DNA from 3 places in the Streptomyces sp. NPDC048295 genome. Region 2 is predicted to be linked to each of the others. Evidence: riboswitches for the same ligand, from Rfam matches in the RefSeq annotation. Region 2 holds a riboswitch; each other region holds the start of a gene.

Region 1 (4,120 bases), on a different contig from region 2:
GAGCTTGGTCGTGATCGTCGCCTTGTGCTTCTTCAGCTCGGCCCGGCGGGCGGCCAGCGCGGCCAGCTCTCCCTCGGCCTGGGCGCGCAGCGTGGCGATCTGGGCGACCTGCCGCCGGACCTTGTTGAGCGCGGCGGCCTGGCGGTCGCCGATCCGGTCCACGTACGAGGCCCGCTCCAGGTACTGGTCCGGGTCGGAGGAGAGCGCCAGTTGCACGGACGTGTCGAGGCCGCCGGTGCGGTACTGCGCGGCGGCGAACGAACCCAGTTCGTCGCGCGAGGCGTTGAGGCGCTCGGTCCTGCGGGCGGCCTCGTCGCGCAGCTCGTCGAGGGCGTTCTCGGCGGCGGACGCCTTCTCCTTCGCGCCGTTGTACTGCTCGGTGGCGACCTCCGCGTCGTGGTACAGCCGGTCCACCTCGGTCTTGACCTGGACGGGGGTGCGCTGCGGGTCGGCGTGCGCCGGGCCGGGCATCACGGCGGCGGTGGCGGCCCCGGCGAAGGCCAGGGTCGCCGCGGTGCGGGCAGCAGGGCCGGTGTACGGGCGCTGCTTGGGTTTTCGATGCGCTGCCACGAGGGCGTGCGTCCTTCCTGACGACTGCCCGCCGGGGGATGCCGACGGGCCCGCCACAACTCTCGGCGGGGCGACCGGTGCACTGTCCGCGTACGGAGCGGCGGTGGAGCCGGCCACCTGCTCAGCGACGCTAAACCCGGGGCACGGGCAGGAGTCGTAATGACGCTTATTGTCTTGATTTGGCGTGGCAATGTCGTCGAGTGATCGGAAAAATTGCACCAGAGTAAGGCAATTGGTACAGACGCGAGTGAAGTGGTCAGGAAGGTATACCTGCCTGCCGAGTGGTGATATGGCCGGAGCTAGGCTGCGGCCTCATGGACGTACTCATTCATGTCTTCGTCGCCCTGCACATCATCGGCATCGCCTCCCTGCTGGGCGGTTTCCTGACCCAGATGAAGGCGATGGGCGCGGGCACGGCCCGGTTCGTCCCGGCGATGCTGCACGGCGCGCTGACCATGCTGGTCACCGGCGTCGCACTGGTCGGGCTGAACGAGGCCGACGGCAACCACGTGAACAACATCAAGATCGGCGTCAAGCTGCTGGTCCTGGTCGTCGTCCTCGCGCTCGTCTACATCAAGCGGGACGAGGAGACGGTCGACAAGGGCGCCTTCGCGGCGGTGGGCGGACTGACGATGCTCAACATCTTCATCGCCACGCTCTGGACCTGATCCCGCCCGCGCCGCACCGCCCCGGCACCGGGGCGGTACGGCGCGTGGAGGCCCGCTACGCGGGCCGCACGCTGCCGTAGATCGGCATGTAGTAGATCGACTCCTCGCGCACGTTCGCCCCGGGCTTCGGTGCGTGGATCATCATCCCGTCGCCCTTGTAGATGCCGACGTGGCTGATGTCGTCGTAGAAGAACACCAGATCCCCCGGCCGCAGGTCCGCGGTGGCGACCCGGGTGCCGATCTTGACCTGGTCCCACGTGGTGCGCGGGATGTCGACCCCCGCCGCCTTCCACGCGGCCCGGGTGAGGCCGGAGCAGTCGTACGACGCCGGGCCCGTCGCGCCCCAGACGTACGGCTTGCCGATCTGGGCCCTGGCGAAGGCGAGCACCTTCTCCGCCTTGGTCGTGGCGCCGCTGTCCGAGCCGGTGCCCGTCCCCGTACCGCCGCCCGACTCCTTCGCGGCCTCGTCGGCCTTGCGGTCGGCCTCGGCCTTCGCGGCGGCCTGCTGCTTCGCCAGCTCCTGCGCCTTGCGCCTGGCCTCGGCCTCCTTCTTCCGCTCGATCGCCGCGAGCCGCGCCTTCTCCTCGGCGGTCAGCTTCGACAGCAGCGTGCGCGCCTCGCCCAGCTTCGTCTGCACGTCCTGCTTGCTGGTGCGCAGCGTGCTCTGCGTCGTCGTCAGCGTCTCCAGGCTCCGCACCGCTTCGGCGCGCTTCTTCGACGCCTTGGCCTGCTGCGTACGGAAGTCCGTGATCGCCTGCTGCTGCCGGCTGGTCATCCGGTCCATCAGCTGGCTCTGGTCGAAGTACGACTGCGGGTCGTCGGCCAGGAAGAACGTGGCGCTCGGTGTGATGGAACCGCTGCGGTACTGCGCGGCCGCGTAGGCGCCGAGCGTCCTGCGCGCCTCGTTGAGCTTGTCGGCGCGCTCGGCGACGTCGTCCAGCAGGGCGTCGACCTTGGCGCGCTGGGCGGCGGAGGCTTCCTTCGCCTGGTTGTACTGCTGGGTCGCGGTCCCCGCCTGCCGGTAGAGGTCGTCGACCTTCTTCTGTACGTCCTCGACGCCGGGCTTCGGATCGGGTGCGGCCATGGCGCTCTGCGTGGAGAGCAGGGTCACGGACGCCAGCGCCGCGGTGGTGAGACCGACGGCCGGTGCGGTGGTGCGCACCCGGGTGCGCGGCTTGCGATGGGATGCCAAGGCCGGCATCTCCTTCCGTGGACCGCCTACCGGGTTAGCTGTCGGGTTCGGGCGGAACGGAAGGCTGCCCTACGGTCCGAGTGGGGGATAAGGACCGATTCACCCCGGTACTGCTCATGGGTCCCCGGTTCCGAACTCCCCTGAGGGCGGCCGGATTCGGCGGAGGCGCCCGCTCGGCGTGGTTCGCCTCAAGGGGGTACGGGCCGCCCGGTCGAGCACGCTAGCCAACCCATGGTGCTGCTGTGAAGGTTGATGTTCGATATGCCCGATACATTTTCGTGACCTTGCCGGAATGGGGCGGTGGAGGCCCGGAATTCCTCACGGGCTGTGGGTGCGCCCCTCCGCTGGGTGTCCGTCGCGGTGCGCGGTTCGCCATGCGGCCTCCGGGTGTCGGTGGGGCGGCCTAGACTCGACTAGCGATGAGCAGCCTCTTTGACGACAGCTTCCTGGCCGGCCTCCAGCACTCGGAGGAAGAGCCCCCGCCGCCCCCCGAGGACTCCGCACCCGAAGCGGTGCCGGAGGACCTCTTCGCGGGCGTGTTCGACGGGCCCCCGCCGCCCAGGGACGCCTACTACCGCGACGGCGCGCACCGCCCCGTCATCGACGCCGCGGCGCTCCTCGACGGGCTGAACACGGAGCAGCGCGCCGCCGTGGTCCACGCGGGCTCCCCGCTGCTCATCGTCGCCGGGGCCGGCTCGGGCAAGACCCGGGTGCTGACCCACCGGATCGCCCACCTCCTCGCGGAGCGCGGGGTGCACCCCGGCCAGATCCTGGCGATCACCTTCACCAACAAGGCCGCGGGCGAGATGAAGGAGCGCGTCGAGCAGCTCGTCGGACCGCGCGCCAACGCGATGTGGGTCATGACCTTCCACAGCGCGTGCGTACGCATCCTGCGCCGCGAGTCGAAGCGGCTCGGTTTCACCTCGTCGTTCTCGATCTACGACGCCGCCGACTCCAAGCGGCTGATGGCCCTGGTCTGCCGCGATCTCGACCTCGACCCGAAGCGCTTCCCGCCGAAGTCGTTCACGGCCAAGGTCTCCAACCTGAAGAACGAACTGATCGACGAGGAGACCTTCGCCGGCCAGGCCGCGGACGGCTTCGAGAAGACCCTCGCCCAGGCCTACGCGATGTACCAGTCCCGGCTGCGCGAGGCCAACGCGCTGGACTTCGACGACATCATCATGACGACGGTCCACCTGCTCCAGGCGTTCCCGGACGTCGCCGAGCACTACCGCCGCCGCTTCCGCCACGTCCTGGTCGACGAGTACCAGGACACCAACCACGCCCAGTACACCCTGGTGCGCGAGCTGGTCGGCCCGGCGGGCGAGGGCGACGCCCCGGCGGAGCTGTGCGTCGTGGGTGACGCGGACCAGTCGATCTACGCCTTCCGCGGCGCGACCATCCGCAACATCCTCCAGTTCGAGGAGGACTACCCGAACGCGACGACGATCCTCCTGGAGCAGAACTACCGCTCCACGCAGACGATCCTCTCCGCCGCCAACGCGGTCATCGAGCGCAACGAGAGCCGCCGCCCCAAGAACCTCTGGACGAACGCCGGCACGGGCGCCCGGATCACCGGCTACGTCGCCGACACCGAGCACGACGAGGCGCAGTTCGTCGCCGACGAGATCGACCGGCTGACCGACGCGGGCGACGCCAAGGCCGGCGACGTCGCGATCTTCTACCGTAC
Region 2 (4,120 bases):
CGGCGTCAACGAGATGGCGGCGGGCGTCGTCGGCCAAGGGCTGGCGATCCTCCACGCGCTGCAGCGCGGCGCGAACCCGATGAAGCAGCCGGCGGTCGACGGGAAGGCCGCTTCCGCGCCGCGCATCTCCGGGACGAACCCGTCCTGAACGGGCCGGGGTGAAGGCCCGGCGAACCCGAGTGGTCAAAAGAGCGCCGGAGATGCCGTAGAGTTGTGTTCACCGACGCGGGGTGGAGCAGCTCGGTAGCTCGCTGGGCTCATAACCCAGAGGTCGCAGGTTCAAATCCTGTCCCCGCTACTTGAAGAATCAGGCCCGGCACGCATATCGCGTGCCGGGCCTGATTCGTTTCGCGCCGCGCCGCGCGCGTCCCTCCAATGGCCGATGCGGAGTCGCCGCCCCCGTCCGTGCCGGTGAGCCTGGGGTGGGGCGCGGTACCGTCCGCAGCCGCGCGCGTACCGGGCAGGAGACCACAGGTGTGGAAGCGGGAGAAGCGTCGCGGCAAGCACGCCGGGAGCGGTACCCGGCAGTTCGTGCGCGCGCTGCCCGCCCTGATGATTCTCGGCGGGCTGGTGTTCGACGCCCTCACCCCGGAGCCCTTCACCGCCATTCCGTTGTTCGTGGCCGCTCCGCTGATCGCCGCCCCGTTCTTCTCGCTGGCCAGCACCATCCGCACCGCTGTCGCCTCGATGCTGGCCGTCATCGCGCTGCGCCTGTCCAGCAGTACGTTGCCGGAGGCCGTGCCGCTGATCGAGCTGCTCACCCTGGCCACGGTCTCGGTCCTCGCGGTGGTGATCAACGGGGTCGTGCGGCGCAGCAACGAGCAGCTGGCCTCGGCGCGGTACATCGCGGAGACGGCCATGCGCGCGGTGCTGCCGCAGCCGGCCGACCGGATCGGCGGACTGCAGGTCGCGGCCCGGTACGAGGCGGCGCAGGCGGACGAGTTCGTCGGCGGTGACCTGTTCGCCGTGTCGGACACCCCGTGGGGGGTGCGGCTGGTGGTCGGGGACGTGCGGGGGAAGGGGCTCGAAACGGTGGAGACGGTGGCGGTGGTCATCGGGGCGTTCCGCGAGGCGGCCGAGCAGGAGGCCTCGCTGGCGGGGGTGGCGGGGCGGCTGGAGCGGGCGCTGGCCCGGGAGGAGGCGCGGCGGGGCGGGCTCGACGTGCTCGAAGGCTTCATCACCGCCGTGCTGGCCGAGATCCCGTCCGGACTGTCCCGGGTGCGGATCGTCAACCACGGTCACCCCGAGCCGATCCTGCTGCACCCGGACGGTGCGCTGGAGGTGCTGAGGCCCTCCGTGCCGGCGCTGCCGCTCGGTATGTCCCTGGGGGTGTGGCCGGAGCGGACGGACGAGTGGGATCTGCCGGCCGGGACGACCCTGCTCCTCTACACGGACGGGCTCTCCGAGGCACGGAACGCCGAGGGGGTGTTCTACGACCCGGCGGCCCGGCTGCGCGGGCGGATCTTCCCGGGGCCCGAGGAGCTGCTGTCCGCGCTGACCGATGACGTACGCCTGCACACGGGTGGCGAGACGACCGACGACATGGCCTTGCTCGCGGTCGTACGTCCCGCGCAGGGGCAGCCGGACCGGCGCAGGACCGTGCGGATCGTCGGCGCGGAGAAGGCGTCGGGGGCGAGGTGAGGGGACGGCGCGTGGAGACGGCGCGAGGGGCGGAGCGCGCGATGCCACCGTGCGTAATCGAAAGGAGTCGCTCCGCATAACGTTTGACGCAACGTCAGAAACAGGGTAGTGACTGAAGGGCGGTCAACTCGTCCGATTGCACCCGCTTGTGTCCCGTAAAGTCCAGGCCAAAGACGTGAACGATCAGTGGGAACAGCTTGGAATACGGCCCCGGTGTCTATTAACGTTCGATAACGCAGCGCGGTCGTCCCAGCCGTCGTCAGTGGCGGCACCGTGCGCGAGCGCCGAATTCCGCAAGGGAACCGGGGAACCACCTACATGGGGTGAATCGGACACCTGTGTCTCGTGAGAGACGGAGGGGCCCGTAGGAGACCTTCCTGCTCCGAACCCGTCAGCTAACCCGGTAGGCGAGAAGGAAGGAAAGGAGTGCGCCCCCGTGGCGTCCAACAAGCCTGCCCCCGAGGCCCCGTCCCGGTTCGATCCCGACTACGGCACCGGCTACGGTGCCGAGTTCACCGGAGAGTTCGGCGGCGACCTCCGCACCGACGGCAACAGCGTTGAGCCGGAACGCGGTTGGGACGAGTGGAACCCCACCGAGGAATCGGTTCGCCCGGTGCGCGGCAGGCACCGCGTCGCCAAGCAGCGCAACGGGCTCGCCCGCAGCTCCACGGTGCTGGGTGTCGGTGTCATAGCGGCGGTCGGCGCGGGTGGCATGGCCACCGCGCAGGGCAAGCCCCCGGTCTCCATCTCCGTGCCCGACGCCATCACGGACAACCTTCCCGACGCCAAGTCGCTTCCCGGTGTGGGCTCCCTGTTCTCCGACGGGTCCGGGGCGGACAAGGCGGAGGTCGCGGCAGCCGAGGCCCCGCTCACCACCGCCGGCATCACCACCGCCGAGGTCGAGCAGGGCACGACGGACGCGGGCGAGGCGCTCCGCGCCCGCATCCTCCAGCAGGCCGAGCAGCAGCAGGACGCCGCCGACGCCGAGGCCAAGGCGGCCCAGGAGAAGGAAGCCGCGGAGAAGGCCGCCGCCGAGGCCAAGAAGCAGCAGGACGAGGCCGAGGCCAAGGCCGCCGCCGAGAAGAAGAAGGCGGAGGAGGAGGCCAAGAAGAAGGCCGAGGCCCTGCGGCTCGCCAAGCTCGCCGCCAGCTACGCCATCCCGACCTCCTCGTACACGATCACCTCGACCTTCGGCCAGGCCGGTTCGATGTGGTCCTCCGGCTACCACACCGGTCTCGACTTCGCGGCTCCGACCGGCACCCCGATCAAGGCCATCCACGGCGGCACGGTCAAGTCGGCGGGCTGGTCCGGTTCGTACGGCTACCGCACGGTGCTGGAGCTCGACGACGGCACGGAACTGTGGTTCTGCCACCAGTCCTCGATCGGCGTCAGCGTCGGCCAGAAGGTCACCACCGGCGAGACGATCGGCCGGGTCGGCGCGACCGGCAACGTGACCGGCCCGCACCTCCACCTGGAGGTCCACACCGCCGGCGGCACGGGCGTCGACCCGATGGCCTGGCTCCGCGGCAAGGGCCTCAACCCCTGAGGCGACGCCCGCCCCGATGAACCCCGGCAGCCCTGACGCTCACCCCCCGACGTCAGGGCTGCCGGTCTGCTGAGAGGGCACGGAGAGCGGGTGCACGGAGGAGCGGGTGCACGCGACGGCGGATGCGCCGCAATCCGGTCATGGCGGGCCCTGAGGACTCACCGCAATGCCGGAATCCGGAATAGCGGGCGGACCGGATTTCGTTGATCCACTCATGACTTCTCTTCGCAGGCTGGGCGCCTCCGGCCTCCAGGTATTCCCGCTCGCCCTCGGCGGCAACGTCTTCGGCTGGACCGCCGACGAGGCACAGTCGTTCGCGGTGCTGGACGCCTACACCGCGGCCGGGGGCAACTTCATCGACACCGCCGACGCCTACACCGCCTGGGTCCCGGGCAACGAGGGCGGCGAGTCGGAGACCGTCATCGGCAAGTGGCTCGCGGCACGCTCCAACCGCCGCGACATCGTCATCGCCACCAAGGTCGGCGCCCACCCCTCGTACAAGGGGCTCTCCGCCGCGAACATCAGGGCCGCGGCCGAGGCCTCGCTGCGCCGGCTCGGCACGGACCACATCGACCTGTACTACACGCACTTCGACGACGAGACCGTCCCGGTCGAGGACATCGTCACCGCCCTCGACCAGCTGGTGAAGGAGGGCAAGGTCCGGGAGATCGCCGCCTCCAACATCAGCCCCGAGCGGCTCCGGGCCTCCCTGGACTTCTCGGAGCGCGAGGGGCTGGCCCGCTACGTCGCGCTGCAGCCGCACTACAACCTGGTCTCCCGCGACACGTACGAGGGCGAACTCCAGGACACGGCCGCCCGCGCCGGGCTCGCCGCCGTGCCGTACTTCGCCCTGGCCTCCGGCTTCCTCACCGGCAAGTACCGTCCGGGCGTGACGGTGGAGAGCGCGCGGGCCGAGCGCGTCAGCGAGTACCG
Region 3 (4,120 bases), on a different contig from region 2:
CTGCACCCCGACAACCGGGCGGTGCTGGTCTACGAGCCGGTCGAATCGGCCGAGCCCGCAGACACCGACGCCGACGACACCGACGCGCACGAAGGAGCGGGCAAGTGACCGACGCTGCCGCGACTGGAGTTTCGATGCAGTACCACCCGCAGCCGGCCCCCGGCGTGGCCCGGCCCTGGGCCTTCCCCGCGCCGGAGCGGGGTGCCCTGCCCAACGGCCTCACGGTGCTGCGCTGCCACCGCCCCGGCCAGCAGGTCGTGGCGGTCGAGATCTTCCTCGACGCCCCGCTGGACGCCGAGCCCGAGGGCCTCGACGGTGTGGCCACGATCATGTCGCGGGCGCTGTCCGAGGGCACCGACAAGCACACCGCCGAGGAGTTCGCCGCCGAGCTGGAGCGCTGCGGCGCCACCCTCGACGCGCACGCCGACCACCCCGGCGTCCGGGTCTCCCTGGAGGTCCCGGCCTCCCGGCTGGCCAAGGCGCTCGCGCTGGTCGCCGAGGCGCTGCGGGCGCCGGCCTTCGCCGACAGCGAGATCGAGCGGCTGGTGCGCAACCGGCTCGACGAGATCCCGCACGAGCAGGCCAACCCGGCCCGCCGCGCCGCCAAGCAGCTCTCCAAGGAACTCTTCCCGGCCTCGGCGCGGATGTCGCGCCCGCGTCAGGGCACCGAGGAGACGGTGGAGCGGATCGACTCGGCGGCCGTGCGCGCCTTCTTCGACGCCCACGTCCGGCCGTCCGCGGCGACCGCCGTGGTCGTCGGCGACCTCACCGGGATCGACCTGGACGCCCTGCTCGCCGACACCCTCGGCGACTGGTCGGGAGAGGCCGCCGAGCCGCGTCCCGCCCCGCCGATCACCGCCGACGACACCGGCCGGGTGGTGATCGTCGACCGTCCGGGCGCGGTGCAGACGCAGCTGCTCATCGGCCGGATCGGCGCCGACCGGCACGACAGCGTGTGGCCGGCCCAGGTGCTCGGCACGTACTGCCTGGGCGGCACGCTCACCTCCCGCCTCGACCGGGTGCTGCGCGAGGAGAAGGGTTACACCTACGGCGTACGGGCCTTCGCCCAGGTGCTGCGGTCCTCGGCCCCGGACTCCGCATCGGGCGCGACCGGCGCCGCGATGATGGCCATCAGCGGCTCGGTCGACACGGAGTCCACCGAGCCCGCGCTCAAGGACCTGTGGACGGTTCTGCGGACGCTGGCGGCCGAGGGCCTGACCGACGAGGAGCGCGAGACGGCGGTGCAGAACCTCGTGGGGGTCGCGCCGCTGAAGTTCGAGACGGCGGCCTCCGTCGCGGGCACCCTCGCCGACCAGGTCGAGCAGCACCTCCCCGACGACTACCAGGCGCACCTGTACGCCCGGCTCGCGGAGACCGGCACGGTCGAGGCGACCGCGGCCGTCGTCAACGCCTTCCCGGGTGACCGGCTGGTGACGATCCTGGTCGGCGACGCGGCACGGATCGAGGAGCCCGTCCGGGCCCTGGGCATCGGAGAGGTGTCGGTGGTCACCGGCTGACGACCGGCACCGTCCGACGGGCATTGCCCGATCGGAGCGATCCGACACACCGCCCCGCACCGAGGTAACGAGCGTATCGCCTCACATCTGGACAAAAGGGAAGGTCTCAGCGAGCAGGATCTCGCTGAGACCTTCCCTTTTGTCCGTTCTGGTACGGAGGTTGCCTGTCTGCCCTGTGGGATGCGCTACAAAACGGCCTGTCCGTTTGGTGAATGAAAGTGGCCCCGCTTAGCGTCGGCTCGGCTGTCCGTCACTCGTATGCCGCATCCGCGACGTACCGGGCAGTCATCGCCGAGTCCCCGTCAGGCGCGAGCCCGGGGAGCCGGGGACCCACGCAGTCCCTGGGGTGAATCGGATGCCTGAGCCCGGATGGGGCCGGGGCGTCCGTAGGAGACCTTCCTGCTCCGAACCCGTCAGCTAACCCGGTAGGCGAGAAGGAAGGAAAGGATCAGCCACTTCATGGCGTTCACCCGTGCCACCGGGAAGCACCGTGCCCCGAGCCGACTGACGCGCACGAGCGCGAAGGCGGTCGGTGTCGCGGCTCTGGCCACCACCGGCGTCGTCGGCGGCCTGGCCGCTCCCGCCCTTGCCGCGGACTCCGTGAGCGACACCGGCCTCGGCCAGGTCATCGCCATCGACAAGACCCTCGCCGACCGGATCGACGCCCAGGCCGACGCGCAGCAGCACCAGGCCGACGCGGCGGCGAAGGCGAAGGCGGAGGCCCGGCGGAAGGCCGAGGCCGAGAAGAAGGCCGAAGCGAAGGCCAAGGCGGACGCCGAGCGTGCCGCCGAGGCCCGTGCCGAGAAGGCGCGCGCCGCCCGGTCCGCCGAGCGCGCCCGGCTCGGCGCCTTCCAGCTCCCGGTCGCCGGTTCGTACGTCACCACCGGTTACAAGTCCAGCGGCTCGCTCTGGTCCTCCGGCAGCCACTCCGGCATCGACTTCCACGCCGCCTCCGGCAGCTCCGTGGTCGCCGTCGGCGCCGGTACGGTCGTCGAGGCCGGCTGGGGCGGCGCGTACGGCAACAACATCGTGCTCCGGATGACGGACGGCACGTACACCCAGTACGGCCACCTCTCCTCGATCGGCGTCTCCGTCGGCCAGAGCGTCGGTGCGGGCCAGCGGATCGGCCTCTCCGGCTCGACCGGCAACTCCACCGGGCCGCACCTCCACTTCGAGGCCCGGACGACACCGTCGTACGGCTCCGACATGGACCCGGTCGCGTATCTGCGCGCCCACGGCGTCAACGTCTGACCGACGCACCGTCGCAGCACCCCGTCGAAGGCCCCGGCAGCATGCCGGGGCCTTCGACGTACCCGCCGGGCGGCCATGGGCGACGGCCGTCCGGCGGACCGCCCCGTGACCAAAAGATATTCATGAATTTCCGCCCGGCATCGGAAATGCGGCCGCATTGCAATAGAGTCACGGAACAGGCGTCGGCCGGCCGCGATTCGCGGGGATTGAGGCGGAGGTTCGGACATGCGCATTCCAGCGCATTCGGTATGCACGGCAATCCGCGACGACATCGTCTCCGGTGTCTTCGAATGCGGCAGCCGTCTCACGGAGGAGTTGCTGGCCCGCCGTTACGGGGTCTCCCGTGTCCCGGTGCGGGAGGCGCTGCGCACCCTGGAGTCCGAGGGCTTCGTGGTCACCCGCCGGCACGCCGGCGCCTGCGTCGCAGAGCCCACCGAACTGGAGGCGGCCGACCTCCTGGAGGTCAGGACGCTGCTGGAGCCGCTGGGCGCCGCTCGCGCCGCGCAACGCCGCACCGAGGCCCACCTCAAGGTGCTGCGCGGCCTCGTGCGGCTCGGCCAGGACCGGGCCAGGCGGGGCGAGAGCGAGGACCTGCGCCCACTGGGCGACTGGTTCCACGAGACGCTGGCGCAGGCCTCCGGCAGCCCCGGCCTGATCGCGCTGCTCACCCAGCTGCGGCACAAGACCGCGTGGATGTACGCGGTCGACCGGCCCGCCCGCCCGGTGGATTCCTGGGCCGAGCACGGGGCCATCGTGGACGCGGTGGCACGCGGCGACGCGGAGCGGGCCAGGGCGCTGGCCGCCCATCACGCGGAGCGGGCCGCGGCCGCGCACCGCCTGCGTCGCACCGACCGGCCGGGCCGGCCGCCCGCCGCTCCCCGCGCGGGCCGGGTGAGGGCCTCGCAACATCCCGTAAACACCGCGGGAATCCGGAATTAATAATCGCCCCGTATACAAAGAGGTGCGATTTCGAGGGGTTGTATTCCGCCCTGCCTCGCATCGGCATGCGGTAATTTGGCTTGTTCGCGCGCCGGAATTCCGCACGCCGTCCGGGAGTCCTGTTCCGGGAAAAGAAAGAGCCGCGGCTCCGGTTCAGGGTGCCGCGGCGCTCTCGGGAAAAATGTTTTAGACGGTCTCCGGGAGCTCCTCGAGCCCCTCGGCGACCAGCTTCGCCAGACGGTCCAGGGCGGCCTCGGAGTCGTCGGCCTCGGAGGCGAGCACGATCTCCTCGCCACCCTGGGCGCCGAGGCCGAGGACCGCGAGCATGGAGGCGGCGTTCACCGGGTTGCCGTCGGCCTTGGAGATCGTCACGGGGACGCCGGAGGCCGTGGCGGCACGGACGAAGATGGAAG

What was found. A riboswitch is a leader RNA that binds a small molecule or an ion and turns the genes downstream of it on or off. The one in region 2 is predicted to bind cyclic di-AMP.
Region 1: it holds a riboswitch for cyclic di-AMP, as region 2 does, so the genes downstream of both, AB0D53_RS06480 (NlpC/P60 family protein) here and AB0D53_RS08480 (M23 family metallopeptidase) in region 2, are expected to answer to the same signal.
Region 3: it holds a riboswitch for cyclic di-AMP, as region 2 does, so the genes downstream of both, AB0D53_RS31850 (M23 family metallopeptidase) here and AB0D53_RS08480 (M23 family metallopeptidase) in region 2, are expected to answer to the same signal.

The regions. Positions count from the first base shown of each region.
Region 1 covers NZ_JBEZLL010000003.1:401,398-405,517, forward strand. Annotated here, with positions in the region: gene AB0D53_RS06470 (C40 family peptidase) at 1-570, opposite strand, end outside; gene AB0D53_RS06475 (hypothetical protein) at 885-1,238, shown strand; gene AB0D53_RS06480 (NlpC/P60 family protein) at 1,294-2,439, opposite strand; cyclic di-AMP (ydaO/yuaA leader) riboswitch at 2,438-2,602, opposite strand; gene pcrA (DNA helicase PcrA) at 2,850-4,120, shown strand, end outside.
Region 2 covers NZ_JBEZLL010000004.1:407,940-412,059, forward strand. Annotated here, with positions in the region: gene AB0D53_RS08465 (SPFH domain-containing protein) at 1-148, shown strand, start outside; tRNA gene AB0D53_RS08470 (tRNA-Met) at 225-298, shown strand; gene AB0D53_RS08475 (PP2C family protein-serine/threonine phosphatase) at 475-1,641, shown strand; cyclic di-AMP (ydaO/yuaA leader) riboswitch at 1,914-2,066, shown strand; gene AB0D53_RS08480 (M23 family metallopeptidase) at 2,078-3,187, shown strand; gene AB0D53_RS08485 (aldo/keto reductase) at 3,402-4,120, shown strand, end outside.
Region 3 covers NZ_JBEZLL010000027.1:26,352-30,471, reverse strand. Annotated here, with positions in the region: gene AB0D53_RS31860 (pitrilysin family protein) at 1-108, shown strand, start outside; gene AB0D53_RS31855 (pitrilysin family protein) at 135-1,517, shown strand; cyclic di-AMP (ydaO/yuaA leader) riboswitch at 1,797-1,963, shown strand; gene AB0D53_RS31850 (M23 family metallopeptidase) at 1,977-2,768, shown strand; gene AB0D53_RS31845 (GntR family transcriptional regulator) at 2,994-3,707, shown strand; gene AB0D53_RS31840 (HPr family phosphocarrier protein) at 3,894-4,120, opposite strand, start outside.